One region of the Microbacterium sp. NPDC055442 genome, then DNA from elsewhere that is predicted to be linked to it. Evidence: predicted binding sites of a transcription regulator. Region 1 holds the regulator's gene; the other holds the start of a gene.
What was found. Region 1 encodes HrcA, which represses chaperone genes, less so after heat shock. Its sites were predicted from a motif close to TTNGCACTCGNNNNNNNCGAGTGCNAA; they were not measured.
Positions count from the first base shown of each region.

Region 2: the regulator HrcA is predicted to act here: its motif matches at 4,341-4,367, upstream of groES (co-chaperone GroES).

Region 1 is NZ_JBSHLF010000002.1:420,513-436,292, reverse strand. Features, by position in the region: gene pabB (aminodeoxychorismate synthase component I) at 1-126, shown strand, start outside; gene leuS (leucine--tRNA ligase) at 198-2,777, shown strand; gene ACWIBS_RS06510 (helix-hairpin-helix domain-containing protein) at 2,870-3,463, shown strand; gene ACWIBS_RS06505 (YaeQ family protein) at 3,482-4,021, shown strand; gene ACWIBS_RS06500 (ComEC/Rec2 family competence protein) at 4,118-6,472, shown strand; gene holA (DNA polymerase III subunit delta) at 6,505-7,551, shown strand; gene rpsT (30S ribosomal protein S20) at 7,635-7,895, opposite strand; gene ACWIBS_RS06485 (alpha/beta hydrolase) at 8,010-8,750, opposite strand; gene lepA (translation elongation factor 4) at 8,796-10,661, shown strand; gene ACWIBS_RS06475 (DUF1990 family protein) at 10,671-11,321, shown strand; gene hemW (radical SAM family heme chaperone HemW) at 11,324-12,541, shown strand; gene hrcA (heat-inducible transcriptional repressor HrcA) at 12,622-13,662, shown strand; gene dnaJ (molecular chaperone DnaJ) at 13,716-14,825, shown strand; gene ACWIBS_RS06455 (16S rRNA (uracil(1498)-N(3))-methyltransferase) at 14,829-15,596, shown strand; gene ACWIBS_RS06450 (histidine triad nucleotide-binding protein) at 15,620-15,780, shown strand, end outside.
Region 2 is NZ_JBSHLF010000005.1:263,480-279,259, forward strand. Features, by position in the region: gene tsaE (tRNA (adenosine(37)-N6)-threonylcarbamoyltransferase complex ATPase subunit type 1 TsaE) at 1-157, shown strand, start outside; gene tsaB (tRNA (adenosine(37)-N6)-threonylcarbamoyltransferase complex dimerization subunit type 1 TsaB) at 299-967, shown strand; gene rimI (ribosomal protein S18-alanine N-acetyltransferase) at 964-1,461, shown strand; gene tsaD (tRNA (adenosine(37)-N6)-threonylcarbamoyltransferase complex transferase subunit TsaD) at 1,458-2,522, shown strand; gene ACWIBS_RS13300 (hypothetical protein) at 2,519-2,974, shown strand; gene ACWIBS_RS13305 (class I SAM-dependent methyltransferase) at 3,126-4,313, opposite strand; gene groES (co-chaperone GroES) at 4,449-4,745, shown strand; gene rarD (EamA family transporter RarD) at 4,961-5,905, shown strand; gene ACWIBS_RS13320 (ABC transporter substrate-binding protein) at 6,089-7,354, shown strand; gene ACWIBS_RS13325 (ABC transporter ATP-binding protein) at 7,837-8,601, opposite strand; gene ACWIBS_RS13330 (ABC transporter ATP-binding protein) at 8,607-9,605, opposite strand; gene ACWIBS_RS13335 (branched-chain amino acid ABC transporter permease) at 9,595-10,572, opposite strand; gene ACWIBS_RS13340 (branched-chain amino acid ABC transporter permease) at 10,582-11,865, opposite strand; gene guaB (IMP dehydrogenase) at 12,225-13,727, shown strand; gene ACWIBS_RS13350 (endonuclease domain-containing protein) at 14,126-14,974, shown strand; gene ACWIBS_RS13355 (TMEM175 family protein) at 15,490-15,780, shown strand, end outside.

The sequences.
Region 1 (15,780 bases):
GCGTACGTCGGAGCCGGCGGTGGCATCACGTGGCGGTCGGATGCCGCCGACGAGGTCGCCGAGGTGGGCATCAAAGCCCGCGGTCCGCTCGCCGCCCTCGGGGCGCATCTGCCGCACGGCTGGTGAAGCAGGGGTCGGCTAATCTGGAGGGTGGCGCTCCCGCGCTTCGCCCGGCATCCCATGATTGGTGTTTCTCCGTGAGTCATACCCTGCCCCCCGACACCACGGCCGACAGCGGCGCCTACGACCCGCACGCCGTCCAGCGCAAGTGGCAGGCACGGTGGGAAGAGCAGGATCCGTTCCGCGCGGGCGGTGAAGAGGACACCCGGCCGCGCAAGTACGTGCTCGCGATGTTCCCCTACCCGTCGGGCGATCTGCACATGGGGCACGCCGAGAACTACCTCTACTCCGACATCGTCGCCCGCTCGTGGCGTCACCGCGGCTACAACGTGCTCAACCCCATCGGGTGGGACTCGTTCGGTCTGCCCGCCGAGAACGCCGCCATCAAGCGCGGCGCCGACCCGCGTGAGTGGACGTACGCCAACATCGCGCAGCAGCGGGCCGGGTTCCACGCCTACGGGGTGTCGTTCGACTGGAATCGCGTGCTGCACACGAGCGATCCCGACTACTACCGCTGGAACCAGTGGCTGTTCCAGCTGCTGCACGAGAAGGGCCTCGCGTACCGCAAGCAGAGCCCCGTCAACTGGTGCCCCAACGACCAGACCGTGCTCGCGAACGAGCAGGTCGTCGACGGCCGGTGCGAGCGCTGCGGCGCCGAGGTGGTCAAGAAGAAGCTGACGCAGTGGTACTTCAAGATCACCGACTACGCCGACCGCCTGCTCGATGACCTGAACCAGCTCGAAGGATTCTGGCCGCACAAGGTGCTGCAGATGCAGCGCAACTGGATCGGCCGCTCGGTGGGCACCGACATCGAGTTCGAGATCGAGGGGCGCGACGAGCGCGTCACGGTCTTCACGACGCGCCCCGACACGCTGCACGGCGCGACGTTCTTCGTCGTCGCCCCCGACAGCGACCTGGCCGCCGAGCTCGTCGCCGACGCCGATGCCGACGTGCAGTCGCGCTTCCAGGACTACCTCGCCACGGTGCAGAAGCAGACCGACATCGAGCGGCAGAGCACGGACCGCCCCAAGACCGGCGTCTTCCTCGGGCGCCACGCGATCAACCCCATCAACGGCGAGCGACTGCCGATCTGGGCCGCGGACTACGTCCTGGCCGATTACGGTCACGGCGCGGTCATGGCCGTGCCCGCGCACGACCAGCGCGATCTCGATTTCGCCCGCGCCTTCGACCTGCCGGTGCGCGTCGTCGTCGACACGACGGCCCCCGTCACGGGGTCGATCCCGGTCATCGAGCTCGATGACGAGGGTGTCCCGATCGATCCCGGCACGGATGCGGCATCCCTCGAGGATCCGGCGCAGACCGGGGTCGCCCTGACGGGTGAGGGCCGCCTCATCAACTCCGGCTCGCTCGACGGCATGTCCAAGCGCAACGCCATCGCGCGCGTCACGGAAGAACTCGAGGCGAAGGGGCTCGGCCGGGCCACGAAGTCCTACCGTCTTCGTGACTGGCTCATCTCGCGTCAGCGCTTCTGGGGCACCCCGATCCCGATGGTCCACACGGCCGACGGTCGCATCGAGCCGGTTCCCGCCGACCAGCTGCCGCTCGTCCTGCCCGACGCGCACGGCCTGGACCTGTCCCCGAAGGGGACGTCGCCCCTCGGCGGCGCGACCGAGTGGATGCAGACCGTCGACCCCGTGACGGGCGAGCCGGCGCTGCGCGACCCGGACACGATGGACACGTTCGTCGACAGCTCGTGGTACTTCCTGCGCTTCCTCAACCCCGGCGACCCCGATCAGGCGTTCTCGCGCGACCAGGCGGACCGCTGGGCACCGGTGGACTTCTACATCGGCGGCGTCGAGCATGCGATCCTGCACCTGCTGTACGCCCGGTTCATCACGAAGGTGCTCTTCGACTTCGGCTATGTCGACTTCACCGAGCCGTTCTCGTCGCTCATCAACCAGGGCATGGTGATCCTGGGCGGCGCGAAGATGTCCAAGAGCAAGGGCAACCTCGTGCTGTTCTCGGACGAGCTCGAGGCGCACGGCGCCGATGCCTTGCGCGTCGCACTCGCCTTCGCGGGACCCGTCGAAGACGACAAGGACTGGGACGACGTCTCGACGACGGGAGCGGCGAAGTTCCTGGCGCGCGCGTGGCGCGTCGCGCACGACGTCACGAGCGCACCGGATGCCGTGTGGGCCGACGGCGACGCGGCGCTTCGCCGCGTCACCCACCGGCTGCTGTCGGATGCGCCGGGGCTCATCGAGCAGACGAAGTTCAACGTCGTCGTCGCGCGGCTCATGGAGCTCGTCAACGCGACGCGCAAGACGATCGATTCGGGCGCCGGCGCCGCCGACCCCGCTGTGCGGGAGGCCGCCGAGGCGACGGCCATGATCCTCGACCTGTTCGCGCCGCACACGGCCGAAGAGATGTGGGAGATGCTCGGCAACGATTCGTTCGTCGGCGTCGTGCCGTGGCGTCAGGCCGACCCGGCCCTGCTCGTCGAGGAGTCCGTCACCGCCATCGTGCAGATCGACGGCAAGGTGCGCGCGACGCTCGACGTGCCCGCGCGTATCTCCGGCGACGACCTCGAGGCGCTCGCCCGCGGAGACGAGCGGGTGCTGCGCTCGCTCGGCGATCGCGAGATCGTGCGCGCGATCGTGCGCGCACCGAAGGTCGTGAGCTTCAGCACGCGCTGACCGGCTCCTCCCCAGGCGGGTACGGCCCGCGGCAGCGCACGGATCGGAATGCCCGTCGTCACGAGCGGCCTCGCCCGCCCTAGCGTGGCGGCGTGACCACGGCCGAGGATCCGCCCGCGACACGCCGCCGGCTCGGCGTGGGCGCCGCCGTCGTCCTCGTCATCGCGACGCTCGCCGTGACCGTCGGGATCGGCATCGTGCGCGGTGCCGTCGCGCCGGTCGAGTCCGTCGCGTTCGATGAGGTGACGGATGCACCCCGGGAGCGGGCCCCCGACCTCTACGCGCACGTTTCGGGGGCCGTCGTCGCACCCGGGCTCTACGTGCTGCACCCCGGCGCCCGGGTCGTCGACGCCATCGCGGCAGCGGGTGGGTTCGTCGACGGAGCGGCGCGCGACGCCGTCAATCTCGCGCGTCCACTCAGCGACGGCGAACAGGTGGTCGTCCCGAAAGAAGGGGATGAACCGGCATCTGCCGACATCGCACCGGTGACCGACGGCCGTGTCAATCTCAACGTGGCCGACGCGACGACGCTCGAGACGCTGCCGCGCGTCGGGCCGGCCATCGCGCAGCGCATCATCGAGTGGCGCGAGCAGCACGGGCGGTTCACGAGTGTCGACGACCTGCTCGCGGTGGCCGGGATCGGTGACAAGATGCTCGAGTCGCTGCGCGATCTGGTGACGGTCTGAGCGCGTAGGCTCGGATTCATGGCCCTCGGTGCGACGATCCACACGTTCGATGTGCAGCTCGCCGACGTCGACCGCGGAGTCTACGAGGACCTCATGCTCCGTGTCGCGCGGCATCCGTCCGAGACCGACGCCTTCATGATGACGCGCGTGCTCGCCTTCTGCCTCGAGCATGAAGAGGGCATCTCCTTCAGCGAGGGCGTCTCGGCGACGGACGAGCCGGCGGTGCTCGTGCGAGACCTCACGAACCGCGTGACGGCATGGATCGAGGTCGGCTCGCCCGACGCGGCGCGACTGCATCACGGCAGCAAGCTCGCCGACCGCACCGTCGTATATACGCACCGCGATCCCGCGAAGGTCATCGCGACGTGGTCGGGCAAGCGCATCCACCGATCGGCCGAGATTCCCGTGCGCAGCTTCGATTCGGGCTTCATCGATTCGGTCACGCCGGCGATCGAACGCCGCAACACCGCGACCCTCTCGGTGACCGAGGGCCATGTGTACCTCGAGCTCAACGGGCAGTCGTTCACCTCGACGATCCACGAGCACGCGATCCCCTGACACTCCAGCTCCTCCCCACCCGCGCAGTCACCGCACTTCTGCACGGATGACCGGCGTGGCCGCCGTGGCCCCGAGGCGCGTCACTAGCGTCAGGCCGTGGCGGATGACGGTCGGCTCAGACGGCGCCTGCGGCTGCTTCCCGCCGCCGGTGTCGCGTGGGCGACGGCGGCCTTCACGACCGCCGCCCCCGACAGGGCGACCGAGGTCGCGGGCGGTCTGTGGGCGACGGCGCTGACCCTCGTGCTCGTGCTGTCCGTCCGTCCACGAGCGGGGCGGCGGGACACGTTCCGAGGCGTGGCGGTCGTGCTCGTCGTGGCGCTCGCAGCCGGTGGTGCCGCGGCATCCCATGTCGCCCTCGCGCACGGCGCGCGCGCCGAGCTCGCGACACTCGCCGTCGACGGCGGCCGCTTCATCGAGGTGCGGGCGAACGTCATCGGCAAGGTCGAGCGCCGCGTCGACGGCACGCTCGCCTTCGATGCCCGGGCGAGCGCCGTGCGCATCGGGTCCGTCGAGCACTCCGTGACGGGCGAGATCGTCGTGCGCGTCGCTCCCGGCGATATCGAAGGAGACCGCGACGACCTCGATGTGGGAGCCGTCGTGGCGGCCCGCGGAACCGCGAGACCCGGCGATGCGGGCGAGCGTGCCGTGCTCGAGCTGCGGGCCGGGCAGGGGCTGACGGTCCTCACGCCGCCGCAGGGCATCCTCGCCGTGTCCGCGGGTCTGCGGCACGGGCTCGTGCGTGCCGTCGCCGGACTGCCCGAGCCGGGGGCAGGGCTCGTTCCCGGGCTGTCCGTCGGGGACACCTCCGCCGTGTCCGTCGAGCTCGACGCCGCGATGAAGCGTTCCGCGCTGTCCCACTTGACGGCGGTGTCCGGGGCGAACTGCGCACTCGTCGTGGGGATCGCCTTCTTCGCGGCCGCCGCGCTCGGCGCGCGACGTTCGGCGCGCGTCGTCGCGGGTCTGAGCGCACTCGCGGGCTTCGTGGTCCTCGTGACGCCCGAGCCGAGCGTCGTGCGCGCCGCGACGATGGCGGCGATCGCGATGGTCGGGCTCCTCCTGGGGCGCACCGGCGTGGGCGTCAGCGTGCTGAGCCTCGCCGCCACCGTCCTGCTGATCGCCGATCCGTGGCTCGCGCATTCGCTCGGCTTCGCACTGTCGGCGGCGGCGACGGGCTCGCTGCTCGTCTTCGCACGTCCACTCGCTGACGGGCTGGCGCGACGACTGCCGCGCGCACTGGCGCTCATGCTCGCCGTGCCGCTCGCGGCCCAGCTGGCGTGCGGACCTCTCCTCGTGCTCATCGAGCCGAGCGTGCCGCTGTACGGCGTGCTCGCCAATCTGCTCGCGGCGCCCGCGGCGCCGGCGGGAACCGTCGTCGGGCTCGCAGCGTGCCTCGCCGCGCCCCTGCCGTGGGTGCAGCAGGGGCTGGCGGCTGTCGCGTGGCTGCCGGCGGCGTGGGTCGCGGCGACCGCGCACACCGCGACCGCGCTGCCGGGCGATCTTCTGCCGTGGGTCGAGGGGCCGGCAGGGGCCGTTCTGCTCGGCGCGGTGGGCGCGGCGCTGGGCATCCTCATCGGGCTGCGCCCGGGCAGAGGCCGCAGGCGGGCAGTGGGGGCGGCATGCGGCGCACTGGTCGCGATCGTGATCGGGGTCGCGACGGGAAACGCCGCGGCGGGCACCGTCGCGGGCAGCTGGACTCTGCCCGGGGACTGGCGCGTGCTGGTGTGCGACGTGGGCCAGGGCGACGCGGTGCTCGTACGGTCGGGCGCCGCGATCGCGCTCATCGACACCGGCCCCGAACCCGAACGACTCGAGGCCTGTCTCGCCCGCGTCGGCGTCTCGCACATCGATCTGCTCGTGCTGACGCACTTCGATCTCGACCACGTCGGCGGTGTCGCCGCCGTGCGCGGACGCGTCGACGCGGTGCTGCACGGGCCTCCCGCGACCGCCGACGACGAGCGACTTCTCGCCGGACTGGCGCAGCACGGTGCCGACAGCGTCTTCGCGACGGCGGGCATGCAGGGGATGCTCGGCGCGGCGCGATGGCGCGTGCTGTGGCCGCGTGCGCACAGCCCGGCGTTCCCGCACGGGAACGATGCGAGCGTCGTGCTCGACATCGGCGGGGGAGACGTGCCACGGACCCTGCTGCTGGGCGACCTCTCCGCGGGGGCGCAGACCGGCCTCGCGGCATCCGGACAGCTCGATCCGCCGTACGCGCTCGTCAAGGTCGCGCACCACGGCAGCGCCGACCAGCACGTCGCTCTCTACGCCCGCGCCGACCCCGCCGTGGCACTCGTGACCGTCGGGGCAGAGAACCGGTACGGCCATCCGCGGCGGGAGATCCTCGACGCCCTCACGGTGTTGGGCGGGTCGATCGCGCGCACCGACACGCACGGCATGATCGCGCTGTCCGTGCGCGAGGGATCCCTGCGGATCTGGCGCGAGCGCGGCTGAAGCCTGTCGGTGCCGGTCGGTAGGCTGAAGTCATGGCTGCCGCACCCCGACGATCCTCCGCGTCGTCGGGTCGAGCATCGAAGTCGGTCATCCCGCAGGTGTCGTGGCGCGCACCGCAACCCGCGCCGATCGTGCTCGTCTCGGGCCCCGAAGAGGTGTGCGCCGAGCGGGCCATCGCGGGGGTCCGCGAGTTCCTCCGGGCCGAGGATCCGAGCCTCGAGGTGTCCGACCTCCGCGCCGACGACTACACGTCCGGCTCGCTGCTGGGCATGACCTCGCCCTCGCTCTTCGGCGAGCCGCGTCTCGTGCGGGTGTCGGGGGTCGAGAAATGCTCCGACGCCTTCCTGACCGAAGCCATCGCCTACCTCGCCGGCCCGCAGGATGGTGCGACGGTCGTGCTGCGGCACACCGGCGCGAGCGTGCGCGGCAAGAAGCTGCTCGACGCGATCCGCGCCGGCACCGGCGGCGGCATCGAGATCGCCTGCCCCGCGATCAAGCGCGACTCGGATCGGTTCGACTTCGCGGCCGGCGAGTTCGCCGCCGTACGCAAGCGCATCGCTCCGACCGCGCTGCGCACCCTCGTGTCGGCCTTCGCCGACGATGTGACCGAGCTCGCCGCCGCCTGCCAGCAGCTGATCTCCGATGTGCCCGGCGACATCACGGACCAGGTCGTCGAGCGCTATTACGGCGGTCGCGTCGAGACCTCGGCGTTCGCCGTCGCCGACACGGCGATCGCCGGCCGCTACGGCGACGCGCTCGTCGCACTGCGCCACGCCCTCGCATCCGGCGCCGATCCCGTGCCGCTCGTCGCGGCCATCGCGTCGAAGCTGCGCACCATGGCGCGGGTCGCGGGCCACCGCGAGTCGTCGTCGGCGATGGCGGCGCGCCTGGGCCTGAAGGACTGGCAGGTCGATCGCGCGCGCCGCGACCTCACGGGGTGGAACGAAACGACGCTGGGCATGGCGATCCAGGCGGCCGCGCGGGCCGATCTCGAGGTCAAGGGCGGCTCGCGCGACCCGGTGTTCGCCCTCGAGCGGCTCATCACGGTCATCGCCACGCGCGCGCCCTTCGGCGCCTGACCAGCGGTCCCGCCCTGCCCCGCGGCATCCCCGGCAACACGAAAGGCCCGCCCCCGGAGGGACGGGCCTGTAGATCATGCGGCTCAGAGAGCGGCGACCTGCTTCGCGATGGCCGACTTGCGGTTCGCGGCCTGGTTCTCGTGGAGGACGCCCTTGCTGACGGCCTTGTCGAGCTTCTTCGTCGCCTGCTTGAGCGCCGTCTCGGCTGCGGCCTTGTCGCCCGTGGCGACGGCATCGCGCGTGTTGCGGATGACGGTCCGCAGCTCGCTCTTGACGGTCTTGTTGCGCTCGCGCGCCTTCTCGTTGGTCTTGTTGCGCTTGATCTGCGACTTGATGTTCGCCACGTTCGACGTCTTTCGTTCGGAGTGAATTCGATGGAAGTGCCGGGCGCCGGGAGAGGGCCGTCGCGTCGGCGGTCGTGAGGGCAGAACCCACACGCAAGCCAATCACCGACTCTATCAGTTCTCGTGCACTGCCTGATCCCGCACGTCGAGTGTCGCGATCGCGAGATCGAGCACGGCGTTGAAGACGCGCGGGCGCATGGCCGTCACGAGGTGCGACGTGCGCGGCACGACGACGAGCTCGGCGTGCGGGGCGATCCTCGTGAAGAGCCGTTCGTTGACCCGCAGCTGGTCGTACTGACCGTTCACGAACCACAGCGGCATGTCGATGCGCGAGAGAGCGGCGAGCAGATCCAGCACCGACAGACTGCGCAGCGCGACGTCCTGAGCATCGAAGGCGTAGCCGCCGGCGCCGAAGTCGGCACGCGTCTCGACTGGAAGCGTCGAGGCCAGCCAGCGATTGCTGAGCCACATCCCGCGATCGGGCAGCGCATCGAAGCGCCGCGCGAGGAACCGGTAGGCGGTGAGTCCCACACCCCGCGGAAGCGCCGTGCAGGATGCCGCGATGAAGCCCGCGACCGCAGGGCGCTGCTCCGCGCCCACGTAGGCCGTCGACAGCAGGCCGCCCATCGAGTGCCCCACGAGCAGCACGGGACCCCGGGTCGCGGCATCCGTCACGGCCGCGTCGATCGTGGCGAAGGCCTCGTCGAGGTCGAAGATCTCCGTCCGTCGCGCACCGTGACCGGGCAGGTCGACCGCCGTCGCGGCGTGACCGCGCTCTTCGAGATGGGCGACCTGAGCACGCCACATCGTGGCGGACGTGCGGATGCCGTGTACGAACACGACCTGGACCGCCATGGCCACAAGGCTAACCCCGCGCCCGCCGGGTAGGATCGACAGGATATGTCACCGCGCGCCCTGAAGCCTCTCGAGCCGTCCGCGACTCCGCCCGAGATGATCCGGAACTTCTGCATCATCGCTCACATCGACCACGGCAAGTCGACCCTCGCCGACCGGATGCTGCAGATCACGGGCGTCGTCGCCGACCGTGACATGCGCGCTCAGTACCTCGACCGGATGGACATCGAGCGCGAACGCGGCATCACGATCAAGTCGCAGGCCGTGCGCATGCCGTGGGCGCTCCAACAGGCGCAGGGACCGGACGCGACGTACGCGCTCAACATGATCGACACCCCCGGGCACGTCGACTTCACCTACGAGGTGTCGCGCAGTCTCGCGGCGTGCGAAGGCGCTGTCCTTCTCGTCGACGCCGCGCAGGGGATCGAGGCGCAGACCCTCGCGAACCTCTATCTCGCGCTCGAGAACGACCTGCACATCATCCCCGTCCTCAACAAGATCGACCTGCCCGCCGCCGACCCCGAGAAGTTCGCGGCCGAGCTCGCCGGCCTCATCGGCGGCGACCCCGAAGACGTCCTGCGCGTCAGCGGAAAGACGGGCTTGGGCGTCGAATCGCTGCTGGACCGCATCGTCGAGCAGATCCCGCCTCCGCGCGGTGACGCCGACGCGCCGGCACGCGCCATGATCTTCGACTCGGTCTACGACTCCTACCGCGGCGTCGTGACCTACGTCCGCATGGTCGACGGAAAGCTCGAGCCCCGCGAGCGCATCCAGATGATGTCGACGAGGGCGACCCACGAGCTGCTCGAGATCGGCGTGTCGAGCCCCGAGCCCGTGCCCTCGAGGGGACTCGGCGTCGGTGAGGTCGGCTACCTCATCACGGGTGTGAAGGACGTGCGCCAGTCCAAGGTCGGCGACACGATCACCAACCTGCGCAAGCCCGCCGCCGAGGCGCTGCCGGGCTACACCGACCCGAAGCCCATGGTCTTCTCGGGCGTCTACCCGATCGACGGCAGCGACTACGCCGAGTTGCGCGAAGCGCTCGACAAGCTCAAGCTCTCGGACGCGTCGCTGCAGTACGAGCCCGAGACCTCGGTCGCGCTGGGCTTCGGCTTCCGCTGCGGCTTCCTGGGACTGCTGCACCTCGAGATCATCACCGAGCGGCTGTCGCGCGAGTTCGGCCTCGACCTCATCACGACCGCGCCGTCGGTGACCTACGAGGTCACGACCGACACCGGCGAGACGGTGACCGTCACCAACCCGAGCGAATACCCCGACGGACGCGTCGCCGAGGTCACCGAGCCCGTCGTCAAGGTCGGCATTTTGCTGCCCAAGGACTACGTCGGCACCGTGATGGAACTCTGCCAGGGCCGCCGCGGCACGCTCCTGGGCATGGACTACCTGAGCGAGGATCGCGTCGAGCTGCGCTACGACATGCCGCTCGGCGAGATCGTCTTCGACTTCTTCGACCACCTCAAGAGCCGCACGCAGGGCTACGCGAGCCTCGACTACGAGCCGACCGGCTCGCAGACGGCCGATCTGGTCAAAGTCGACATCCTGCTGCAGGGCGAGAAGGTCGATGCGTTCAGCTCGATCGTGCACCGCGACAAGGCGTACGCGTACGGCACGCTCATGACGGAGCGGCTGCGCAAGCTGATCCCGCGTCAGCAGTTCGAAGTGCCGATCCAGGCTGCCATCGGCGCACGCATCATCGCGCGTGAGAACATCCGCGCGATCCGCAAGGACGTGCTGGCGAAGTGCTACGGCGGTGATATCAGCCGCAAGCGCAAACTGCTCGAGAAGCAGAAGGAAGGCAAGAAGCGCATGAAGATGGTGGGCCGCGTCGAAGTCCCGCAGGAGGCGTTCATCGCCGCGCTCTCCGGCGACACCGACGGCAAGAGCTCGAAGTAGGAGGCCTGCATGCGCCGCGGAACCTTCCGAGACGGAACCGTCGACTACGCCGCCGTCGGGGCGACGCAGGCCGCCGACCTCATGGGCTACCCGCCCGAGCGCAGCATCCCCGCCGAGGAGTCCTGGCGGATCGGCAGCGGTGAGGAGCGCTTTCGCAGCGCCGGCGAAGCGCTGCTCTCGTGGGGCGCCCAGCGCGGCGCGGGTTTCGCGCTGACCGACGTGCGCCCGGCAGCCGGACCGATGTACTCGGGCGTCGGATTCGACGCCGACGGCAACCCGGTCGCGCCGAGCCGCACCGATGCCGAGCAGCGCTTCGACGCCGACGGCACGCCGTACGTCTCCAGCGGCACGACCGTGCGACTGCACGGGCGTGCCGGGGGCCTGAACGGCGATGCCGAGCTGCGTGTCATCTTCGTCGTCGAGGAGCCGCGCCGCATCGGCTTCGCGCTGGGCACGGTCGGCGGATCGGTCGTGAGCGGCGAGGAGTCGTTCATGCTCGACTGGCGCGACAACGACGAGGTCTGGTTCACGGTTCGCGCGTTCGACGCGCCCGCAGCGCTGCTCTACCGCCTGCTGCCCGGCCTGACTCGACGTCGCCGCCGCGAGCTGTTCACGCGCTACCTGCGTGCCATCTCGCCGCTGTACACGACGCCCGCCTGACGATGGGCGCTGCACTTCCGCTCGGCGACCCTGCTCCGCCAGACGGGCGTCTTCCCGACGGCGTACTGGTCGATCCGGTCACCCCGTTCGGGGTCTACCTGCATGTGCCGTTCTGCATCGTGCGCTGCGGATACTGCGACTTCAACACCTACACGGCGACCGAGCTGCGCGGCACGCGACAGGACGAATACGCCGACACCCTGCTGCGCGAAGTGGCCCTGGCCCGCGAAGTGCTCGCCGAGCGGGGCGACATCCGTCCCGCCGCCACGGTCTTCTTCGGCGGGGGCACACCGACGCTGCTGCCGCCCGGCGACCTCGGACGCATGCTGTCCGGCGTGCGCGACGGCTTCGGCCTCGCGCACGACGTCGAGGTCACCGTCGAGGCCAACCCCGACACCGTCACCGATGCGGTGGCCGCCGATCTGGCGGCATCCGGTGTCACGCGTCTGTCGATCGGCATGCAGTCCGCCGTGCCGCACGTGCTCGCGGCCCTGGATCGCACGCACGAACCGCGCAACGTCGCGACGGCCGTGACGGCGGCTCGTCGCGCGGGACTCGGGGTGAGCCTCGATGTCATCTACGGTGCACCGGGGGAGTCGCTCGAAGACTGGCAGCGCTCGCTCGATGCGGTGACGGCCCTCGAGCCCGACCACGTCTCGGCGTATGCCCTCATCATCGAAGACGGCACGAAGCTCGCGCGGCAGATCCGGCGCGGCGAGGTGCCGGCACCCGACGACGACCTGCAGGCCGACATGTACGAGCTCGCGGACCGCGTGCTCGCCGACGCCGGGTTCGGCTGGTACGAGATCTCGAACTGGTCGCGCACGGTCGCCGACCGGTCGCGCCACAACCTCGCCTACTGGACGGGCACCGACTGGTGGGGCTTCGGTCCCGGAGCGCACAGCCACATCGCCGGGACGCGCTTCTGGAACGTCAAGCACCCCGCCGCCTACGCGCAGCGGCTCGCGTCGGGTCAGTCACCCGCCGCCGGGCGCGAGACACCGGATGCCACCGCCCGGGCGCTCGAGAGCGTGCTGCTGCGCACGCGCATCCGAGAGGGGATGCCGGTGGCCGAGCTTCCGCCTGCGACGCGCGGCGCCGTGGCCGGTCTCATCGCCGACGGACTCGTCGAGGGTGCCGCCGCGATCGCGGGGCGGATCGTGCTCACCCTGCGCGGTCGCCTTCTCGCCGACGCGGTCGTGCGAGCCCTCACCTCATGACGGACTGTCGTGCGGGCATCCGCTAGAATTGGCACTCTCTTGCGGTGAGTGCCAGCAACGATATTTCGAAGGAGCCGCCCGTGGTCAGCGAACGAGGTCTGCAGGTGCTGCGGGCGATCGTGCAGGACTACGTCGACACCCACGAGCCCGTCGGCAGCAAGTCGATCGTCGAGCGGCACGCCTTCGGCGTGTCGGCCGCGACGATCCGCAACGACATGGCCCAGCTCGAAGACGAAGAGCTCATCGCCGCTCCGCACACGTCATCGGGCCGTGTGCCGACCGACAAGGGATACCGCGTCTTCGTCGACCACCTCGCCGAGCTGCGTCCGCTCAGCACGGCGCAGCGCTCGGCGATCTCGTCGTTCCTCGACGGCTCGGGCGACCTCGACGACGTGCTCTCCCGCACGGTGCGGGCGCTGACGAAGCTGACCGGCCAGGTCGCGATCGTGCAGTACCCGTCGTTCGCGCGAGCCAAGCTCACGCACGTCGAGCTCGTGCAGATCGGCGGCGGGCGCATGCTCGTCGTCGTGGTGACCGACACCGGCCGCGTCTCGCAGCGTCTGGCGTTCGTGGGCGACGACTACGACGAGGCCGAGCTCGGCGGCATCCGCGCCGAGATCGCGACCCTCGTCGTGGGGCGTCCTGTCCGCGACGGGCTGCAGCGCATCGCCGATGACGCCGCCGTGCGCGCGGCGAGCACCTCGTCGCGCGACGTGGCGATCAGTGCGATCGCCCGCACCGTCGCGGAAGAACTCGAAGAGTTCCGGCAGGATCGGCTCGTGATGGCCGGTTCGGCCAATCTCGCCCGTCGTGAGGCGGACTTCCGCGGCAGCATCTATCCGCTGCTGCAGGCCATCGAAGAGCAGGTGACGCTGCTCACCCTCATGAGCGAGATGGTCGCCGACGAGCACGGCCTCGCGGCGAGCATCGGGCGCGAGAACGAGGCCTTCGGCCTCACCGAGGCCTCGGTGCTCGCAAGCGACTACGACGCGACGGGTTCGCGCGCGCGCGTGGGGCTGCTCGGCCCGACGCGTATGGACTACTCCAACAACCTCGCCGCGGTGCGGGCGGTCGCCCGCTACCTCACGCGGCTGCTCGAAGAAGACGAAGCCGCCCGCTGACGCGGTGACGGCATGACACGACCCCGCGGCGAATCCGCGGACGGAAGGCGACAGTGGCTGACCACTACGAGGTCCTCGGCGTCGGACGCGACGCGACCCCCGACGAGATCAAGAAGGCGTACCGACGCCTCGCTCGCGAACTGCACCCCGATGTCAATCCGGGGGACGACGCGTCGGAGCGCTTCAAAGAGGTGACGCACGCCTATGACGTGCTGAGCGATGCGGATCAGCGGGCGCGCTACGACATGGGCGGCGATTCCCCGCTCGGCGGCGCCGGCGGCTTCGGCGGGTTCGGCGACATCTTCGAGACGTTCTTCGGCGCGGCGGGCGGCGGCCGCAGCGGACGACCGCGTTCCCGGCGGGAGCGCGGTCAAGACGCGCTCGTGCGCGTCACGCTCGACCTGCAGGATGTCGTCTTCGGCGTCCACCGCGACATCGAAGTGGACACCGCCGTCCTGTGCGAGACGTGCGAGGGCTCGTGCTGCCAGCCCGGGACATCGCCCGTCACCTGCGACATCTGCCATGGCAGGGGCAACGTGGAGCGACAGGTGCGGAGTCTGCTCGGCAACGTCGTCACGATGCAGCCGTGCAACGTGTGCCAGGGCTACGGCACGACGATTCCCTACCCCTGCGCGACGTGTCAGGGCCAGGGTCGCGTGCGCTCTCGTCGGACGGTGTCTCTCGACATCCCGGCGGGTGTCGAGACGGGACTGCGCCTGCAGCTGCCCGGTTCCGGCGAGGTCGGACCGGCCGGCGGCCCGAACGGCGATCTGTACGTCGAGGTGAACGTCACGCCGCACGCCGTCTTCAGCCGGGACGGCGACGATCTGCTCGCGACGCTCGACGTGTCGATGCCCGACGCGATCCTCGGCACCACGACGACGATCGAGTCGCTCGACGGTCCGGTCGAGCTCGAGATCCGACCGGGCGTGCAGGCCGGCGATGTGCTGACGATCAAGGGCCGCGGGATCACGCCGCTGCGCAGCACGCAGCGCGGTGACCTGCGGGTGGGCGTGCACGTCGTCACCCCCACGCGCCTGGACGGCAAGGAGCGCGCGCTCATCGAGGACTTCGCGAAGCGCACGAAGGCGCCCGGTCCCAAGCTCACCGAGTTCCACCAGGGCCTCTTCTCGAAGCTGCGGGACCGTTTCCGGAACGGATGACGGATGCCGCTGCACTTTCTGCTCGACGAGGCCACCGACGCGCAGGCGGGTGACGAGGTCGCCCTGACCGGCGCGGAAGCCCACCATGCCGCGACCGTGCGACGCGTGCGCGTCGGCGAAGAGGTCACGGTCGGCGACGGTCGCGGGGCGTGGCTCACCGGCGAGTGCGTCTCGGTGACGCCGCGCGAAGTGGTCATGCGCGTGGACGCGCGCCGCGACATGCCGCCGCCCGTGCCGCGCGTCGTGCTCGTGCAGGCCCTCGCGAAGGGGGGCCGCGACGAGCTCGCCGTGCAGGCCGCGACCGAGCTGGGCGTCGACGCCATCGTGCCGTGGCAGGCTGCGCGCAGCGTGTCCCGGTGGGCGGAGGCAAAGGCCGAGAAGGGGCGCGCACGCTGGGCCACGATCGTGCGCGAAGCGGCGAAGCAGGCGCATCGTGCGTGGGTTCCCGAGATCGAGCCGCTCACGACCACGAAGCAGCTTGCCGGCCGCGCCGCGGCATCCGTCATGCTCGTGCTCGAGCCGTCCGCAACGGACCGCCTCACCGAGATCCTCGGCCCGCCGACGGGAGCGGATGCATCGGGCGAGCCGTGGCACGGCGGTGCGGACGTGCTGCTCGTCGTGGGCCCGGAGGGCGGTATCGCCCCCGACGAGCTCGACGCGCTGCGCGAGGCCGGTGCGCGCGCCGTGCGGCTCGGCAACACCGTGCTGCGAACCTCGACGGCAGGCCCCGCGGCTCTCGCCGCCGTGAGTGCGGCCCTCGGCCGCTGGTGACGCGTGCCGCTTAGACTGTCCGAATGAGCGAATCGTCGATCTTCGCGCGGATCCTCCGCGGCGAGATCCCCTCCGAGATCATCGCCGAGACCGAGAATGCCTTCGCGATCCGTGACATCGCGCCGCAGGCCCCGGTGCACCTTCTCGTGATCCCAAAGACCGAGGAGTACCGCAACGTCGTCGA
Region 2 (15,780 bases), on a different contig from region 1:
CGGGTCGGTCGTCGTGGCCGAGTGGGCCGCCCCGTTCGCGGCGTCGATCGCCGACGAATGGTGGGAGGTCGAGCTCGACCGCGATGGGCTGACCCTCCCCGAGGCCGAACTCGACGCGGACGCCCCCCGCCGCGTGACGATCTCCCTGCGCCGCTGACGCCGGCGCCCCTGACGCCGTGGTCGCCCCCGCCCCCGCGGCATCCCCCATTGACGCCGAGACTGCAACGGGAGGCCGAGACCGTGGGGTTCACCCGCTGTCTCGGCGCGCGGTTGCAGTCTCGCGGTCTACCCTGGATGCGTGATCCTCGGCATCGACACCTCCCTCGGCACGGCCGTCGCTGTCGTCGAGCACGACGGTGTCGTTCGCGCCGACGTGGCCAGTGAGAATCCGCTCGGCCACGCCGAAGTGATCGGCGACCTGCTCGTCGCGGCGCTCGCCGACGCGGCACGAGGACCGATCGGCCAGACCAGCGCGTCCGAGCCCGTCGAGATCAGCCACGTCGCGGTCGGGATGGGCCCGGGCCCGTTCACGGGACTTCGCGTGGGGGTCGCGGCGGCACGGACCTTCGCTCAGGGCCGCGGGGTGCCGGTCATCCCCGTCGTGAGTCACGACGCCGCCGCGCTCGCGATCCTGCTCGCCGACCCGTTCGCCGAGCTTCCGCGCTTCGCCGTCGTGACCGACGCGCGACGGCGCGAGTTCGCCTACACCGTGTACGACGGTCTCGACGACGACGGTCTGCCGATCCGCGCGACCCAGCCGGCCCTCACTCCGCGCGATGCGATCGACGCCGTGCTGGCCGACGTGGGCGCCGAGCGCCGCGACATCGCCCTCATCTCGGGCGCCATGGTCGGCCTGGCGGCGGCGCGCGCGCTCGCCGCCGGACGCACGATCGGCCCCGACGACGCGCTGTACCTGCGTGCACCCGACGTGACGCCGCCCGCCGCGCGAAAGCGAGTGGGCACATGAGCCTGCGACGCGCGACGAGCGACGACCTCGCAGCGATCATGGCGCTCGAGCGGGCGTCTTTCCCTTCGGATGCGTGGAGCGAAGGCATGATGCGCGAAGAGCTCGCGTCGCCGCACGGCTATTACGTCGTGGACGAGACCGCCGGCCGCATCTCGGGGTACGCGGGGCTGCGAGCCGCCGCCGGAGCGAAGGACGCCGACGTGCAGACGATCACGATCGCCGGGGATGCCAGGGGTCGAGGCCGCGGTCGCGTGCTGCTGCGCGCCCTCTTGGACGAGGCCGCGCGACGGCGGGTCCGCGAGGTCTTCCTCGAGGTGCGCGCCGACAACCCCGTCGCGCAGTCCCTGTACGTCTCGGAGGGCTTCCTCGAGATGGGGCGCCGCCCGCGCTACTACCAGCCCGACGACGTCGACGCCGTCGTGATGCGTCTCGACCTCGCCGGCTGGCACGCCGCGAACGGGCCCGCGCCCATCGATGCGGGAGCACGCGCGTGAACCGCCGCGAGCCACTCGTGCTCGGCATCGAGACGAGCTGCGACGAGACCGGGATCGGGATCGTGCGCGGACGCACCCTGCTGAGCAACACGATCGCGAGCTCGATGGACGAGCACGCCCGCTTCGGCGGCGTCGTGCCCGAGGTCGCCGCCCGCGCGCACCTCGAGGCCCTGCAGCCCTCGATCGAAGCGGCGCTCGCCGAGGCGCAGGTTTCGCTCGATGAGCTCGACGCGGTCGCCGTCACGAGCGGGCCCGGCCTCGCGGGGGCGCTCATGGTCGGCGTCGGCGCCGCGAAGGCCCTCGCCGTCGCGCTTGGCACACCCCTCTATGCCGTCAACCACCTCGTCGGGCACATCGCCGCCGACCTGCTGACGGGCGACGAGGTCGAGTATCCGACGGTCGCGCTGCTCGTCAGCGGCGGCCACACGTCGCTGCTGCTCGTGCGCGACCTCACGAGCGACGTCGAGCTGCTCGGCGAGACGGTGGACGACGCGGCCGGCGAGGCCTTCGACAAGATCGCGCGGATCCTCGGGCTGCCCTATCCGGGCGGGCCCGAGATCGACCGGGCGGCCGCCGACGGCGACCCCACCGCGATCCGATTTCCACGCGGTCTTTCGCGCGCCTCGGACATGGCGCGCCACCGCTACGACTTCTCGTTCTCGGGGCTGAAGACCGCCGTCGCCCGCTGGATCGAACAGCGCGAAGCGGCCGGTGAACCGGTGCCGGTCGCCGATGTGGCGGCATCCTTCCGCGAAGCGGTCGTCGACGTGCTCGTCACGAAAGCGCTCGCGGCGTGCGCCGACCACGGCGTGCCCCGGCTGCTGCTCGGTGGGGGAGTCATCGCGAACCGCCGACTGCGCGACGTCGCGATCGAGAGAGCGGATGCCGCGGGCGTGCACGTGCGCATCCCGCCGCTGTCGCTGTGCACCGACAACGGCGCCATGATCGCCGCACTCGCGTCCGAGCTCATCATGTCCGGTCGCCCGCCGTCGACGCTCGCGTTCGGCGCGGACTCGACCCTGCCCGTCACCGAGATCCAGGTCGCCGAGGAGGTCGCGTGACCGACGCCGATGCCCGCCCGCCCCGTCCCCTCACTCCCGCCGTCGAGCCGCCGTCGCCCGACGTCGAACTCGCGGAGGACGCCGTGCCCCTGCCCGGGGCGCACCGCGGCGGATTCTCGCGGCTGCCCACCGCTCCCGTCGAGACGACGACCGAGTGGCATCCTGCCGAGCCGGGCGCGAGCGCGGAGTGGCTCCTTCCGCCCCCGCCCGCCTCGCGCGGGGTCGCGGCCTGGGCGCTCGGCTTCGCGATCGCCGGGCTCATCGGCTCGCTGCTGGTCGGCTGGGCGTTCCCGGTCGGGCTCGTCGGGGTCATCGTGGGCATCGTGGCGCTGCGCAACCCGGTCGAGAACCGTACCGCGGCGGTCTGGGCGGTCGTGCTGGGCGCCGTCTCGATCCTCTACAGTGCGGGCTGGCTGCTGTGGGCGGCCGGTGAGCTGAACCTCTTCGGCTGACCGCGCGGTCGCCGTCGTCGTCGCCGCTCGTCGCCGTCGCCTCGCGTCGCCGACGAAGACGCCGAGACTGCAACGGCGGGCCGAGACTGCGGGTGAACCCCGCAGTCTCGGCCGCCCGTTGCAGTCTCGCGGTAAGGGAGCGCGGTCGGCGTCAGACCCGGTCGGCGAGGACGGCGACGCGCTTGGAGCCGATGCGCGTGAGGAACAGCGTCGCCTCGGCGTCGCCGCGCAGCTTGAGCGACCGGCGCAGCGCGGCGGGATCGACGTCGACGCCGCGCTTCTTGATCTCCAGACGCCCGATGCCGCGTTCGCGCAGCGCAGCGCCGAGCTTCTTCGGATCGGCGGGAAGGACTTCGCGCACGCGGAAGGTCGCGACGAACGGCGAGGTGAGCGCAGAGTCCGACGTGAGATAGGCGATGTGCTCATCGACCATGCCCGCCTCGAGCGACCGGGCGACGTCGCCGATCAGCCGCGCCCGGATGACGGCGCCGTCGGGCTCGTGCAGCCAGGCGCCGAGCGGCCGTGCGGGCTCGTCGGCCGCATCGGCGTCGGCGGTGAGCTCGTGCACGGATTCCCCGCGCATCACCAGCGCCGCGCGCCGGATGCCAGGACGCGCGAGCGCGCCCGACCACAGCACGAGCTCGATCGTCGAGCCGTCGGCGCTGACCCACTGCGCCTCGACCGCCTCCGGGATCAGGTCGCGGTCGAGCCCCGGTCCGAGCTTGACCCCGACGGGCATGCGCTCGGCCAGATCGAACACCCAGTCCAGGGACGGCGACCAGTCGGCGGGGCGCGTGCGGGTCGTCTCGGTGCGGCCCGCCGTGCGGCGCGCGGGGTCGAGCCACGCGGCATCCGTCGCCCTGAGATCGAACGCCTCGGCCGTGCCGTGCGCGACCGTGACGTCGTCGCCGAACGGTGCGAGGTTGTATGCCGCGATCGCGGCGGTGATCTCGTCGGCGTCGACGGCCGAGACCCGCAGCCCCAGGCCCGCGAGACCGAGCGCGTCGCCGCCGATTCCGCAGCCGAGGTCGGCGACGCTCGTCAGGCCCGCATCGCGAAAGCGCGCGGCGTGGCGCACCGCGACGGGCAGGCGCGTCGCCTGCTCGAGCCCCGCTCGCGTGAACAGCATGCGCTCGGCGAGATCGCCGAACTTGGCGCGCGCCCGGTCGCGCAGACGCGCCTGCGACACGACCGCCGAGACGAGGTCGGGGGAGTGCCCGGCACGGCGCAGACGCGTGACGGTGCGGGCGACGTCCTCGGTCGAATGCGTGGCGGGAAGCTCGTCGAGCAGGCGCATCCCCTCCGGGGTGAGCAGCGCGGTGAGCTCGGCCGTGTCCACTCCGCCAGCCTAGGCTGAGACACCGAGCTGGCACTCACGTTGCGCGAGTGCCAGCGCTTTGCCTAGACTTGCGTTAGCACTCTCACTGTGCGGGTGCTAACGAGTCTTCAGTCTCAAGGAAAGAAGAGGTAGACCGTGTCGGTTTCCATCAAGCCGCTCGAGGACCGCATCGTCATCAAGCAGGTCGAGGCCGAGCAGACCACGTCCAGCGGTCTGGTCATCCCTGACACCGCCAAGGAGAAGCCCCAGGAGGGCGAGGTCGTGGCGGTCGGCCCCGGTCGTATCGACGACAACGGCAACCGTATTCCGCTCGACGTCGCTGTCGGCGACCGTGTGATCTACAGCAAGTACGGCGGCACCGAGGTCAAGTTCGGCGCGGACGAGCTGCTCGTCCTGTCGGCACGCGACGTCCTCGCGGTCGTCGTTCGCTGAGAACCCCGCCTCACACAGGCGATACGAAGGACTCGGATGCTGCGGCATCCGAGTCCTTCGTCATGTTCGAGGTGCCGCGGGGCACAGCTGCACACGTCGCTCACACCCCGACCGTCGCGGTGTTCGTCCGGCCCTAGGGTGGACTGGTGACCCGAGACGTGCCCGCCGCCGAGCCCGCTGACACGACGGGTGGCGACCTCGGCGAAGCCGCCGTCGTGACGGGCGGCGTGCCGATTCCCGTCGGACGCAGCGCGGCCGAGCGGGAACGCCTGCTCGGCGGGATCTACGGCTTCGCGGCGTACCTGTGGTGGGGCTTCCTGCCGCTGTACTTCGTCTTGCTCGTTCCGACCGGGCCCTGGGAGATCGTCGCCTGGCGCATCGTGCTGTCGCTGGTCTTCTGCGTGCTGCTGCTGTCGGTGACCCGCACGTGGGGGCGGCTCGCGCGGCTCTTCCGGCAGCCCAAGGTGCTCGGGCTCACGGCGCTGGCTGCCGTGTTCATCTACGTCAACTGGCAGGTCTTCATCATCGGCGCCCTGTCGGGCCACGTCATCGAGACGAGCCTCGGCTACTTCATCAACCCGATCGCCACCGTCCTGCTCGGCGTGCTCGTGCTGCGAGAGAAGCTGCGCGTCACGCAGTGGGTCGCGATCGGCATCGCGGCGGCAGCGGTCATCGTCATCGTCGTGGCGTACGGCTCCGTGCCGTGGATCGCGCTGACGCTCGCGGCATCCTTCAGCCTCTACGGCCTCGTGAAGAAGAAGGTCGGCCCGTCGGTCGACGCCGTCAGCGGACTGACGCTCGAAACCCTCTGGCTCATGCCGATCGCCACGGTCATCCTGATCGTGGTCGCGATGACGACGGGCCTCACCTACGGCGCGAACGGCGCCTGGCACACCGTGCTGCTGAGCCTCGCGGGGATCGTCACCGCTGTGCCGCTGCTGCTCTTCGCCGCCGGCACGCGCCGCACCTCTCTCACGGTGATCGGCCTGCTGCAGTTCGTCACCCCCTTCCTGCAGTTCATCTCGGGGGCGTGGATCCTCGGCGAGCCCATGCCCGTCGAGCGCTGGATCGGGTTCGGACTCGTGTGGGTCGCGCTGGCCGTGCTCATGGCGGATTCGGTCCTGCACGTGCGTCGTTCGCGGCGACAGCGCGTGCGCTGACCCGCGCAGCGCCCCCGCCACGCGGGGCGAAACCCGCGGAATTCCGGGGGTTGCGGCATCCGAAATCGTCTCCGTTATAGATCGTTAACGAATGGCAACATTGCGAAGCCGCTCGCGCCGTTAGGTTATGAGCACTGGGACGGCACCCGAGCCGAGCCCGTGTCACCCACAACAAGGAGAAACATGAGCGTCTTCACCCGCTCGCGCAAGTCCGCCATTCTCGGCGGGATCGCGCTCGCCGGTGCCAGTGCACTCGTTCTCGCCGGCTGTGCCGGCGGAGGAACGGGTGGCGAAGGCACCGAAGCACCCCCCACGTCGGAAGAGCGTGACCTCACGCTCAGCATCGGAACCGTGCTGCCCCAGACCGGTGCACTCGCGTTCCTCGGCCCGCCGGAAGAGGCCGGCGTCGGCCTCGCCGTCAAGGAGATCAACGACGCAGCCAAGGGCATCACTGTCGATGTCGAGTACGGCGACTCGGGCGACCCCGACAACAAGGCTTACGAGACCACCGTCCCGCGCCTCCTGGGCAATGGCGTCCAGGCGCTCATCGGTGCTGCGGCATCGGGCGTCACGAAGCTCTTCCTCGACCAGGCAGTCGGCGCCGGCGTCATCACGTTCTCGCCCGCCAACACGTCGCCGGACTTCACGACGTGGGACGACAACGGCCTGTACTTCCGCACCGCCCCCAGCGACCTGCTGCAGGGTGAGGTGCTGGGCAACCTGATCGCCGAAGATGGCGCATCGACGCTCGGCATCATCTACCTCAACGACGCGTACGGCACGGGCCTAGAGGCCGCGCTGACCGAGACGTTCGAGGCGACGGGTGGCCAGGTCGTGGCATCCGAGTCCTACAACGCCGGCGACACGAACTTCTCGGCACAGGTCTCGTCGATCCTCGCGCAGAACCCGGAGGCCATCTCGGTCATCGGCTTCGAGGAGACCGCGACGATCGCTCCGTCGTTCGTCAACAGCGGCTTCGACGGCTCGAAGTTCTACTTCGTCGACGGCAACACCTCGCAGTGGGGTGCGGACATGCCCGTGGACATCACCGGCTCCAAGGGCACGCAGCCCGGCCCGGTGCTGTCGGACGACTTCCAGGACCGCCTCATCGCGCAGTGGCAGGAGCAGTCGGGCGAAGAGCTCGTCGACTTCAACTACGCCGGTGAGTCCTACGACGCCGTCGTGCTCCTCGCGCTCGCTGCTCTCGCCGCGAACTCGACGGATGCCGGTGAGATCGCTGCGAAGCTGCAGGAAGTCTCGGGCGGCTCTGGCGACGGCGAGAAGTGCGACACCTTCGCCGCTTGCGCCGACATCATCCTCGCGGGTGGCGTCGCCGACTACGACGGCTACTCCGGTGGCGTCGCGTTCGACGAGGCCGGCGACCCGACCGAGGCGTCGATCGGTGTCTTCGAGTACCAGGAGGGCAACGAGCACACCCGCATCAACTGATTGATGCGCTGAGCTCTTCAGCCACTCAGGGCCCCGGTTCCTCACGGAACCGGGGCCCTTCTGGTGTTGTGCGCGGCCTCGGGCGCGCGGTGTCCCGTGCTCACCGGGCGCCCTCGGCGGGTGCGCAGCGCGGGGGACAGGCCGGGTAGCCAGAGCGGCGTCGGTGCCTCGGGTGCGGGACGCCGGGGCTGCGGGCTTGCGGCGGGGCTGCGGGCTTGCGGGGGAGCGGGACGCCGGGGCTGCGGGACGCCGGGGCCAGCGGACTCGCGGGCACGCGGGACTTGCGGCGGAGAGCGCGGCCAGCGGGGCGTGCGGCGGGCTGCGGGGCTACGCCGGCCGCGGGCCACCCTCTGCGCTCACCGGGGGCCGTTCGGGGGAGGCCCCGCACCGAACGACGGGACGCGGACCGGACGATGTGGGCGCACACAGAAACAGAGAAGGGCGGATGCCGCAGCATCCACCCTTCTCTGTTTACCGAGGAATCAGTCCTGCCCGAGCGAACCCAGGTACAGGCCGATGACCTTCGGGTCGTTCAGCAGCTCGCGGCCCGTGCCGTGATACGCGTCGCGGCCCTGGTCCAGGACGTAGCCGCGGTCGCAGATCTGCAGGCACCGACGGGCGTTCTGCTCGACCATGATCGTCGTGACACCCGCCTTGTTGATGTCCGAGACGCGGATGAACGCGTCATCCTGGCGCACGGGCGACAGACCGGCCGACGGCTCGTCGAGCAGCAGCACGGCGGGGTCCATCATGAGTGCGCGCGACATCGCCACCATCTGGCGCTCACCGCCCGAGAGCGAGCCCGCGCGCTGCTTGAGGCGCTTGCCCAGCTCCGCGAAGATCCCGGTCACGAACTCGAGCCGCTCGGCATACGCCTTGGGGTTCTGGTAGAGCCCCATCTGCAGGTTCTCCTCGATGGACAGCGAGGGGAACACGTTGTTCGTCTGCGGCACGAAGCCCACACCGCGCGACACGAGCTTGTCGGAGTTGAGCCCGACGATGCTCTCGCCGTTGACCATGATCTCGCCGGCCCGAACCTTGACCATGCCGAAGATCGACTTCAGCAGCGTCGACTTTCCGGCGCCGTTGGGTCCGATGATGCCGATCAGCTCACCCTTGCGGGCGATCAGGTTGGCACCGTTGATGATGTTGATGCCGGGGAGGTAGCCCGCGTCGAGATCCTTGACCTCCACGACGATGCGGTCGCTCTTGGCGGCCTCGCCCGCGGGGGCTCCGGCCGTCGTCACCTTGGTCACTTGTTCTCCTCCTCGGCTTCGGCGATCGACTCGGCCTCGGCCTGCTCGATGTCCTCGAGCATCTCGATCGCGGAGGTGTTCAGCTCACCTTCGATGCGTCCGGTCACGATGCCGAGGTCGACATCCTGGTGGGCGCCGAGGTACGCGTCGATGACCGCCTGATCCTGCATCACGGTGTCCGGCGGCCCCTCGGCCACGACACGGCCTTCGGCCATGACGACGACCCAGTCGGCGATGTGCCGCACCATGTGCATGTCGTGCTCGACGAAGAGCACGGTCATTCCGAGCTCCTTCAGGTCGAGGATGTGCTCGAGCAGCGACTCGGTCAGCGCGGGGTTCACACCGGCCATCGGCTCGTCGAGCATGACGAGCGTCGGGTCGTTCATGAGCGCCCGTGCCATTTCGAGCAGCTTGCGCTGACCGCCTGACAGCGACGCCGCGTAGTCCGAGGACTTCGCGTCGAGCTTGAAGCGCTTGAGCAGACCGCGCGCCTTCTCTTCGATCTCGGTCTCCTGCTTGCGCCAGATCGCCGGGATCATGCTCGTCCAGAAGCGCTCGCCCTTCTGCTTCGAGGCGCCGAGCTTCATGTTCTCGAGCACCGTCAGCAGCGAGAGCGCCTTGGTGAGCTGGAAGGTTCGCACCTGACCCATGCGCGCGACCTTGAAGGACGGCACACCGGCCAGCTGAGTCCCGTCGAAGCTCCACGAGCCCGAGTTGGGCTTGTCGAACCCGCACAGCAGGTTGAACAGCGTCGTCTTGCCGGCACCGTTGGGGCCGATGAGCGCCGTGATGGCGTTGCGCGGAACCTCCAGGTGCTGCACGTCGACGGCCGTGAGACCGCCGAAGCGGCGGGTCACGTTGTCGATGACGAGGATCGGGTCGGTTTTGGCGACGCCGGGAACGGCCTCGCCCTTCGCGAGCCCGGTCGCCTTGGGGCGACGGATGTTGCCCGTTGTGGGGGCGACACCGCCCTCGGGAGTGATGTTATTTGACAAAGGTCAGCTCCCTCTTGTTGCCGAGGATGCCCTGCGGGCGGAATATAACGAGCAGCATCAGCGCGATGCCCACGAGGACGAAGCGCAGTGTGCCGGCCTGGATCGGCGAGATCGGCAGGATCCCGATCGACGCGAGCGCCGGAAGGACCCCATCGAGGAACGCCATGATCACCCAGAAGATGACGGCGCCCAGAGCCGGTCCGAAGACCGTCGCTGCGCCGCCGAGCAGCAGGATCGTCCAGATGAAGAACGTCAGGCTCGTCGTGTAGGTGGCAGGAACGACCGCCGACGGAAGCGCGAAGACCACGCCGCCGAGAGCACCGAAGATGCCACCGAGCACGAGTGCCTGCATCTTGTAGGCGAAGACGTTCTTGCCGAGCGAGCGCACGGCGTCTTCGTCTTCACGGATGCCCTTGAGGACGCGTCCCCACGGGCTGCGCATGACGGCCCACACGATGAAGACCGCGATCGCCAGCAGGATGACGCCGAACACGCGCACCCACAAGGCGTCAGCCGTGTAGGTCCACGGTCCGAAGCCGTACGTCCCGGGCGGGAACGGGTTCGCCGCGCGGAAGCCCGCGTGGTATCCGCCGAGGCCGTCGGCCGAGTTGGTGACCGCGTCGAACGCCGTCGTCGTGAACAGCAGTCGTACGATCTCGGCTGCCGCGATCGTCACGATGGCGAGATAGTCGGCTCGCAGTCGCAGCGTCGGGATACCCAGGATGAAGGCGAACACGGTCGCCGCCACCATTCCGATCAGGATGCCGACCCACCACGGGAGTCCGAACGTCAGGATCGAGATCGCGTAGCTGTACGCGCCGATCGCCATGAAGCCCGCCATACCGAAGTTCAGCAGGCCGGCATAGCCGAAGTGAACAGCGAGGCCCGTCGCAGCGAGTGCGTAGGCGATCGTCGTCGGGCTGAACAGCCAACCCGCGGTGTTATTGAGAATTCCTCCCCAGTCCATGGTCGCCTCCTATCCGAGTCTCTCTTTACGGCCCAGGATGCCCTGTGGCCTGACCAGCAGAATCAAGATGAGCACGACGAGCGCACCCACATACTTCAGGTCGGACGGCAGCCAGAGGGTCGAGACCTCCACGAGCAGACCGACGATGATCGCACCGATGAGCGCGCCGAACGCCGTTCCCAGCCCGCCGAGTGTCACGGCGGCGAAGATGAGCAGCAGGATGTGCACGCCCATGTCCCACCGCACGCCGGGGCGGAAGTAGCCCCAGAGGATTCCGCCGAGGGCCGCGAGGGCCGCCGACAGGATCCAGACGATCCGGATGACGCGGTCGACGTTGATTCCGGATGCCGCGGCCAGGCCGGGGTTGTCCGAAATGGCGCGCGTGGCCTTGCCGACGCGGGTGCGCAGCAGCCAGAAGGCCACCAGCACGAGCACGACGATGCTGATCCCCATCGACATCATGGCGACGGGCGACAGCGCGATCGGGCCGAGGATCTGGATCTTCGCCGATCCTGCGCCCGGCAGCTGCGACGTCGACCCGCCCATGAAGAACTGGTAGACGTAGCGCACCGCGAGCGACAGGCCGATGCTGACGATCATCAGCGGTACGAGCCCGATCCCTTTTCGGCGCAGCGGTTTCCACAGCCCCGCATCCAAGGCGTAGCCGAACAACCCGCCCACGATGATCGTGATGGGGATCGTCAGCCACATCGGGATCTGGAATCCGACGCCCAGCGCGACCGCGATGACGGCACCGAAGGTGACCAGTTCGGCGTGCGCGAAGTTCGTCAGCCCTGTCGTTCCGAAGATGAGCGACACACCGATCGCCGCGAGTGCGAGCAGCAGACCGAAGTTCAGTCCGTTGATGACGCGCTCGACGAACTGATCCAGGAAGGATGTCGTGACCCGCTCACCCTCACCGAGGAAGAGGTTGATGATCTTCGACCCCGTGAGTCCGAATTCCACGTCGAACGAACCCGAAGATCCGTCCTTCAGAGCGATGCCCTCGCCCAGCTGCGCCGGGTCGACGATGACACCGTCGGGCAGCGAGGACTCGTCGACCGTGAGAACGTACGATTCCTTCTCTGGAACGTAGAGACGCCACTTGCCTTCGGCGTCGGTCACGGTTTCGGCGTCGAACCCGTTTCCTTCGATCGTCATGGTCACATCGGGAACCGGTTCGCCTTCGAACGTGATGATTCCACCGAAGTAGTAGTCGGTTACCTCTTGCTCCTCGGGTGGATCACCCGTATCAGCCCAGGCGCCTTGCGGCGTGTTGAAAACGAGCAGCATGGCGGCGAACGTCGCCGCGATAACTGCCAATAGCCATCGCCGCGATCTTGTCGCGGCCACAGTCGTAGAACCCACAGAACCTCCCGTACGGCACCACGGACACCGAAGGCTCGGGTCGCAATCGGCCGTGATGAACGACGGTTCGACCTTATTGCGTCGTCGGCGATTCGTACACAACGCATTTTTGGACGTGATCGAATCGGAACACGGGAGGGTTGCTCAAGTGCCGCACTGCGCGGAACAAACCCGCGAGCCCGAGACTTAGACTCGGTACGGCAGGTTCCGCGTGTGCACCGGCCGTCGCCGTTCACCCCCGAGCAACACGCGCCGTGCAGGACCTGCACCGCGCAGGAGACCCCATGGAGCACAACGACCCCTTCGGCTTCGTCGGACTGACCTACGACGACGTCCTGCTGCTGCCCGGTCACACCGACGTCATCCCCAGCGAAGCCGACACGTCTTCGCGGGTGACCCGCCGCATCACCGTCGCGACACCGCTGCTCTCCAGTGCCATGGACACCGTGACCGAGTCACGGATGGCGATCGCGATCGCGCGCGAGGGCGGGCTCGGCATCATCCATCGCAACATGTCCATCGACGAGCAGGCCTCGATGGTCGACCGGGTCAAGCGCAGCGAATCGGGCATGATCACCGACCCGATCACGACGACCGCCGACGCGACCATCGAAGAGGTCGACGCGCTGTGCGCGCAGTACCGCATCTCGGGGCTGCCCGTCATCGATGACGAAGGACGCCTGCTCGGCATCATCACCAACCGCGACATGCGGTTCGTCTCGGGCTTCGAACGTCAGACGACGCTCGTGAAGGACGTCATGACCCGTGAAGGGCTCGTGACGGGCAAAGTCGGCATCGGTGCGAACGACGTCATCGCCCTCTTCGCGCATCACCGCGTCGAGAAGCTGCCGCTCATCGACGACGACGGCAAGCTCGCGGGCCTCATCACGATCAAGGACTTCGACAAGAGCGAGAAGTACCCGCTCGCCACGAAGGACGAGCACGGGCGACTGCGCGTCGGAGCGGCGATCGGCTTCTTCGGCGACGCGTGGCAGCGCGCCGAGGCGCTGCGTGACGCGGGTGTCGACGTGCTCGTCGTCGACACCGCCAACGGCCAGTCGGCCGGCGTCATCGACATCGTCAAGCGGCTCAAGGCGGACGCATCCTTCGATCACGTCGACGTCATCGGCGGCAACGTCGCGACGCGCGAGGGCGCGCAGGCGCTCATCGACGCGGGCGTGGACGCGGTGAAGGTGGGCGTCGGGCCGGGGTCGATCTGCACGACACGCGTCGTCGCGGGCGTCGGCGTGCCGCAGGTGACCGCCATCTACGAGGCGTTCCTCGCGGCGCGCGAGGCGGGCGTGCCGGTCATCGCCGACGGTGGGTTGCAGTACTCCGGCGACATCGCGAAGGCCCTCGTCGCCGGCGCCGACACGGTCATGCTCGGCTCGCTCCTCGCGGGCACCGACGAGTCGCCCGGCGAGATCGTCTTCCAGGGCGGCAAGCAGTTCAAGCTCTATCGCGGCATGGGTTCGCTCGGAGCGCTGCAGACGCGCGGCAAGAAGACCTCGTACTCGAAGGACCGGTACTTCCAGGCCGACGTCCCCAGCGACGACAAGCTCATCCCCGAGGGCATCGAGGGACAGGTCGCCTACCGCGGACCGGTGTCGGCCGTCGCGTACCAGCTCATCGGAGGCCTGCGTCAGTCGATGTTCTACGTCGGCGCACGCACGATCGATGAGCTCAAGTCCAAGGGCAAGTTCGTCCGGATCACGGCGGCGGGACTCAAGGAGTCCCACCCGCACGACGTGCAGATCGTCGTAGAGGCGCCCAACTACAAGAAGTGACTCGGCGGCGTTCGTCTCGCGACGGACGCCGCTGCGCGAGGTTCGGAGGGCGGCGCGTACTTCGGAGCCTTTCGCCACAGGGGTCCGAGGTTCGTGCGCATCTCCTAGGTTGGCGCGCATCTCCGAGGTTGGCGTGCCGCCTGACCCTCCCCAGACGGCGTTGGGTACCGCGAAGCGCGGAGGGCGGCGCGTACTTCGGAGCTTTTACCCACAGGGGTCCGAGGTTCGTGCGCATCTCCTAGGTTGGCGCGCATCTCCGAGGTTCGCGCGCATCTCCGAGATTCGCGCGCATGCCGAGGTTGGCGTGCGGACCCTCCCCAAGTTGCGAGCCGCACCGGTTGCACACAGATGGGCGCGCGCCTCTGCGCGCATGATCGGGATGCTGCGACGCTGACGCGATGCAGCTCACTGACTGGATCGCTCAGCAGGGCGGGATCGTCCACCGCGAAGACATACTGCGCGCCGGGTATTCGGTCGCGGCGTTGCGTGCCGAGATGCGGAGCGACGGCGTCACCGTGATCCGCCGGGCGTGGCTGGCTCTGAGTTCCGCGCCGCCCGACCTTCTCACGGCGGCACGCGCCGGCGGCCGCCTCGCGTGCGTATCCTTCGCGCGCAGGCAGAAGTGGTGGCTCCCAGTAGGCATCGACGAGCGGGTGCACCTGCGATTGGCTCCGAAAGCCGGACCGGTGCGCCTCGGCAAGAAGTGGAACGGGGTCCTCCACTGGACGAAGTCCATTGCCCCCGTGGCATCCCGAAGTCTGTGCGAGTCACCCGAAGACGCACTCGCGCACATCGCGACCTGCTTGCCCCGCGACCAGGCGCTCGTGCTGTGGGAATCGGCGATCCGAGTCGAAGGGTTGTCGGCCGAAGGGCTTCGACAGATTCGATGGCCGTCGCGCGCGGCATCCGAATGCGCCCAGAGCGTGACCGGGCTGTCCGATTCCGGTCTCGAGACCCTCCTCGCCATGTCCTTGCGCAGTTGGGGCCTTGAGGTGCGTCAGCAGATCTTGATCGCTGGGCATCGGGTCGACCTGCTTGTCGGTGATCGCCTGGTGGTGCAGGTCGACGGCTACGCTCACCACTCATCGTCGGCCCAACGCACCAGCGACATCGCCCACGATGCGGAACTGCGCCTGCGCGGGTACACCGTGCTTCGATTCAGCTACGCACAGGTGGTCCACGATCGGCGGCTCGTCGAGCGAACGATCCGGCGCGCTGTCGCGGCTGGTCTTCACCTCGCGGCGTGACACTCCGCCTTGCGGACTTCGGAGATCAGCGCCGGATTCGGAGATGAGCGCCGACCTCGGATGCCGGGTGCGCAGCGGTCCGAAGTCGGCGCGAGACTCCGAACCTCGGGCCGGGGTCTCGGGGCAAGAGCGCTCGCGCCAGGGTCTCGGGGCAGGGCGCCCCCGCGCCGGGGGCAGACGGAGGACGGCGCTCGCGCCGGGTCTCGGGGCAACGGCGGTCGCGCCGGGGTCTCGGGATAGACGCGCAGGACGGCGTTCGCGCCGGGGGCAGACGCAGGACGGCGCTCGCGCCCGGTCTCGGGGCAAGTGCGCTCGCGCGGTCCCGGGGGCAGACGGGCAACGGCGGTCGCGCCGGGGTCTCCGGGTAGACACAGGACGGCGCCCGGGTCCCGGGGCAGACGCAGGACGGCGCTCGCGCCGGGCACGCAGACGCAGGACGCCCCCGCCGTGGTCTCACACGCAGACGCATGACGTGAGCGCTGACGCGCGCGGGTGCGTGGCGCTACCCTGAGCGCATGATCCGGCAGCGGCGGCACCCGGCGGCCACGCAGTCCACGACGCGTCTCGAGGCGTTCACCGACGGCGTCTTCGCGATCGCGGCAACCCTGCTCGTGCTGGATCTCACGACGCACTCCCTGGGGACCGTCGGCTCCGACGCCGAGATGTGGGCGGCGCTGGGCGGCATGGGCGAGCTGTTCCTCAACTTCGCCCTCAGCTTCGTGCTGCTCTGCCTGCTGTGGATGACGCACGTGCGGCAGTTCGAGCACATCGCGCGTGTCGACGGGATGCTCGTCTGGCTCAACAAC